2 regions of the Streptomyces sp. Ag109_O5-10 genome follow, and region 1 is predicted to be linked to the other one. Evidence: riboswitches for the same ligand, from Rfam matches in the RefSeq annotation. Region 1 holds a riboswitch; the other holds the start of a gene.
What was found. Region 1 has a riboswitch for cobalamin ahead of BLW82_RS33060 (cobalamin biosynthesis protein). Riboswitches for the same ligand answer to the same signal wherever they lie in the genome.

Region 1 (2,177 bases):
CAGCAGCAACGTCGTCGGCACCGAGGAACCGGCCGGCGTGGTGACCACGGCGATCGCCGCCGTGACCCCGCCGCCCGCGGGCCCGGTCACGGTCACGGACGGCCTGACCGCCACCATCCCCGCCCCTGCCTCCGCCCCGGCCGCTCCCGCGACCGACCCGGCCGCCACCGTCTGACCCCGAGGAAGATCCGACATGAACATCGACTGGGCAGCCATCGGCTCCGTCTTCGGCGTCAGCCTCGTGGCCACCGTGGGTCTGGTGGCCCTCTTCACCCTCGGCATCAAGGGCCTCTCCGCCCGCGAACGCGCCACCGCCCAGGGCGGATCCGCGGCCCTGGCCGTGACGGCCGCCTGGCTCTGCTTCGCCGCCTGCGCGGCCGCGGTGGCGTACGGCATCCACCTGATCGTGGCGAAGGCCTGACACCCGAAGGCCCGCCGCAAAGGGCCTCGTCGGAGCTCCGAAGGCTCCTCTCCGTCCGACAGGAGAGGAGCCTTCCGCATACCCCACAGGCCCCGCCGGACACTCGGTGTGGGCCTTCCCACACACTCCCCTCGCAGGTCAAAGGCAAGTTGACGGGTCTTCCGGGGGCGTGGTGGACTTCCGGAGCCATGTACGGCGGCAAGGGAGGAAGCCGGTGTGAATCCGGCGCGGTCCCGCCACTGTCACCGGGGGAGCAATCCCCGGAAGCCAGGAACTCCCACCGCCGGTCTCGTCGAACCAGGGCGCGGACACCCTGAGTGAGGACATAACGCCATGCGCGGCTGCCGATCGAGGTTGAGTACCCGGCCCGTCCCCGACCCCGCGGCCGGCTGAGCCGATGGGTGCCGATCGCGTCTTCGCGTACGGCGCCGCCGCCGGTCTTCTCGGTGATCTGCTGCTCGGCGATCCGCGCCGGGGGCATCCGGTCGCCGTGTTCGGACGGGCGGCCGGGGCCGTGGAGCGGGTGCTGTGGCGGGACCACCGCGGGTGGGGCGCGCTGCACACCGCCGTGTGTGCCGGGGGTGCCGTGGCGCTGGGTGCCGCGGCGCAGCGGGTCGTACGCCCGTCCGCCGTCGCGTCCGTCGCGCTCACGGCCGCCGCCACCTGGGCCGTCGTCGGGGGCACTTCGCTCTCCCGTGAGGCCCAGACCATCGGGCGGGCCCTGCAGGCGGGTGACGTCGAGGCGGCCCGTGCCCGGCTGCCGCATCTGTGCGGACGGGATCCGCAGGCCCTGGACGCCGGCGGGATCGCCCGTGCGGTCGTGGAGTCCGTCGCCGAGAACACCAGCGACGCGGTCGTGGGCGCACTGGTGTGGGGAGCCGTGGGGGGCGTCCCCGGGCTGCTGGGGTTCCGGGCCGTCAACACCCTGGACGCCATGGTGGGGCACAGGTCGCCCCGGTACCGGCGCTACGGGTGGGCTTCCGCGCGGCTCGACGACGTGGCCGGGTGGCCGGGGGCACGGCTCACCGCCGTACTGGCCGCGGTGGCCGGGGACGACCGGCAGGGGGCCGTACGGGCCTGGCGGGCCGATGCGGTGAAGCATCCGAGTCCCAACGCTGGGCCCGTCGAGGCGTCGTTCGCGGGGGCGTTGGGGGTGCGGCTCGGGGGGACGCTGTCGTACGGGGGGCGGATCGAGCACCGGCCGGTGCTGAACGGGGAGGGGCGGGCTGTGCAGGTCGCGGACATCGAACGGGCGGTGCGGTTGTCGCGGCGGGTGGGATGGCTGGCATTGGGGGTGAGCGCGGCGGGGGCGCTGCTGCGCGGATCGCTCCCGGGAAGGGCGTCATGAACAACGGCGGTCTCCTCGTGGCCGGTACCACCTCCGACGCCGGGAAGAGTGTCGTCACCGCCGGTATCTGCCGGTGGCTGGTGCGGCAGGGCGTGAAGGTGGCGCCGTTCAAGGCGCAGAACATGTCCCTCAACTCCTTCGTCACGCGTGAGGGTGCCGAGATCGGGCGGGCGCAGGCCATGCAGGCGCAGGCCTGCCGGGTGGAGCCGACCGCGCTGATGAACCCGGTGCTGCTCAAGCCCGGCGGCGAGCAGAGCAGTCAGGTCGTGCTGCTCGGCAAGCCCGTCGGCGAGCTGAGCGCGCGCGGGTACCACGGCGGCCGGCAGCAGAAGCTGCTCGGGACCGTGCTCGACTGTCTCGCCGAGTTGCGGGGCACGTATGACGCGGTGATCTGTGAGGGGGCGGGCA
Region 2 (2,177 bases), 640 kb from region 1:
GCTGGGCATCACCGTCGGGTACTTCCGCGACGCCGACGCGCTCACGCGGTGGCGCACCGACGCCGAGCACCGCGCGGCGCAGCGGCGCGGGCGGGCCGAGTGGTACGAGAGCTACACCCTGCACGTGGCGAAGGTGGAACGGAGCCACGGCTTCACGCGGGGGCAGGCCGCGGACGCGGCGCCGGAACGCTAGAAGGCGTTCCGCCGCGTCCAGCACTCCGAGCCGCCTCCCCCGCCGGCAGTGCCGTCAGCGGGGCCGGCCCGGACAGCCGCTCCATGACCAGTTCGGTACGGGACCCGGTCGGCCGCACCCGGGGCGCCGGGTACCCGTGCTCCCGTACGTACGCCATCACCGCGCCCTCGGCGGCCGCGTCCCCCCAGCCGTCCCGGTCCCGGCACAGCACCCACGCCCCGCCGACCTCGTACACGTCGGCCGAACGCCCCGCCCCGAGCAGTGTCTCCGTCAGGGCGCGACCCTGACGAAGCGGTCCCGGCACAGCCCCCTCTCAGCTTCCCCGGGGCGGCCGGTAAGGTAGCCAGGTCGTCATCACCCGTACGGGGGGAAGCCGGTGCAATTCCGGCGCTGACCCGCAACCGTGAGCCACCTACCCGTGGCAAGCCGGACCGCCGCGCCCGGGACGTTGATCGGCTCATGTGCGCCGGCGCCCGTCGTCGCACGGCACCGTCGAGGTTTACGGAGCCGAGCCGCCGGGGTCTTCTCCCGCGCTGCCCGGCTCCCCGCAGGGAGAGGCATCCGCCTACCATGACCGTCCTCCGCCGCACCGCCGGGGCGCTGGCCGCCACCGCCGTCATCGGTGCCGCCATGCCCGCGACGACCGCGCTGGCCGCCGGCACCACGTCCCCGTCGCCGTCCGCGTCGACGGTGCGCCCGTCGGGGCTGTACGGCGGTGCGGACCCCAGGTTCGACGGCGTCTGGCGCCAGTCCCTCGCCCTGCTGGCCCAGCGCGCGGTGGGGGTGACCCCGGCCGCGAAGGCGGTGGACTGGCTGGCCGGGCAGCAGTGCGCGAACGGCGCGTTCGCCGCGTTCCGCGCCGAGCCGACGGCGGCCTGCGACGCCAAGGTGACGGTCGACACGAACAGCACCGCCGCCGCCGTACAGGCGCTGAAGGCGGCCGGCGGGCACGACGCCGCCGCCACCAGGGCGGTGACCTGGCTGAAGTCGGTGCAGAACAAGGACGGCGGCTGGGGCTACACCCCGGGCTCGCCCAGCGACACCAACTCCACCGGCGTGGTCGTCGGCGCGCTCGCGGCGGCCGGCGCGAGCGCGGACAGGTCGCCGTACGACCTCCTCGCCAAGTGGTCCCTCCCCTGCGGCCAGGACGGCGGCGGCGCCCTCGCCTACCAGCCGGACAAGCAGGGGAAGCTGGCCGCCAACGCGGACGCGACCGCGGCCGGGGTGCTCGGGGCCCTCGGCAAGGGGTTCGTGACGACGGCCGGCAAGGCCCGGGCGACGGGTCCCGCCTGTGCCGGCTCCGGCAGGACGCCCACGCGGGAGGAGGTGGCCCGCAACGGCGCCGCGTACCTGGCGGACGCCATGTCGAAGAGCGGCCACCTCGTCTCCGCGCTCGCCGGTGCCAAGCCCCAGCCGGACTACGGCAACACCGCCGACGCGGTCGTCGCCCTGGCCGCGCAGGGCTGGACGGGGCAGGCGAAGAAGCCGTACGCCTGGCTGGAGGCGCACGCCGCGCCGTGGGCGGAGCAGAGCGGGCCCGCGGCCTACGCCGAACTGATCCTCGCCGCGCACGCGATGGGCGCGGACCCGCGTGACTTCGGCGGGACGAACCTGGTGACGGCGCTGAACGCGACGGGACCGGCCCCGCGGGCGGCTGCCGCGCAGCACGCCGAGTCGAAGAACGAGGGGAAGAAGTCGGGCAACAGCGTGTGGTGGATCGTCGGCACCGGGCTCGTCGCCGGTATCGGCATCGGCTTCCTGTTCAGCGGCCGCCGGAAGCAGCGGCAGCTGTGACCGTGACCGCGGTCCGCCGTGCGGGGCTGCTGCTCCTGGCCGCGCTGACGCTGTACGCGACGGCCGCGGGGCCGGCGGCGGCCACCGGCTACCGCTACTGGTCCTTCTGGGAGCGGAACGGCGCGCGCTGGACGTACGCCACGCAGGGCCCCTCGACCGCGCGGCCCGGCGACGGTTCGGTCGAGGGCTT

Region 2: linked by a shared signal. The riboswitch ahead of BLW82_RS30165 (prenyltransferase/squalene oxidase repeat-containing protein) and the one ahead of BLW82_RS33060 (cobalamin biosynthesis protein) in region 1 are both predicted to bind cobalamin.

Annotation. Positions count from the first base shown of each region.
Region 1 covers NZ_FNTQ01000001.1:7,255,564-7,257,740, reverse strand. Annotated here, with positions in the region: gene BLW82_RS33070 (inorganic phosphate transporter) at 1-175, shown strand, start outside; gene BLW82_RS33065 (hypothetical protein) at 194-421, shown strand; cobalamin riboswitch at 578-718, shown strand; gene BLW82_RS33060 (cobalamin biosynthesis protein) at 819-1,769, shown strand; gene BLW82_RS33055 (cobyric acid synthase) at 1,766-2,177, shown strand, end outside.
Region 2 covers NZ_FNTQ01000001.1:6,616,913-6,619,089, reverse strand. Annotated here, with positions in the region: gene BLW82_RS30175 (antibiotic biosynthesis monooxygenase family protein) at 1-193, shown strand, start outside; gene BLW82_RS46360 (hypothetical protein) at 277-480, shown strand; cobalamin riboswitch at 522-652, shown strand; gene BLW82_RS30165 (prenyltransferase/squalene oxidase repeat-containing protein) at 764-1,987, shown strand; gene BLW82_RS30160 (SCO2322 family protein) at 1,990-2,177, shown strand, end outside.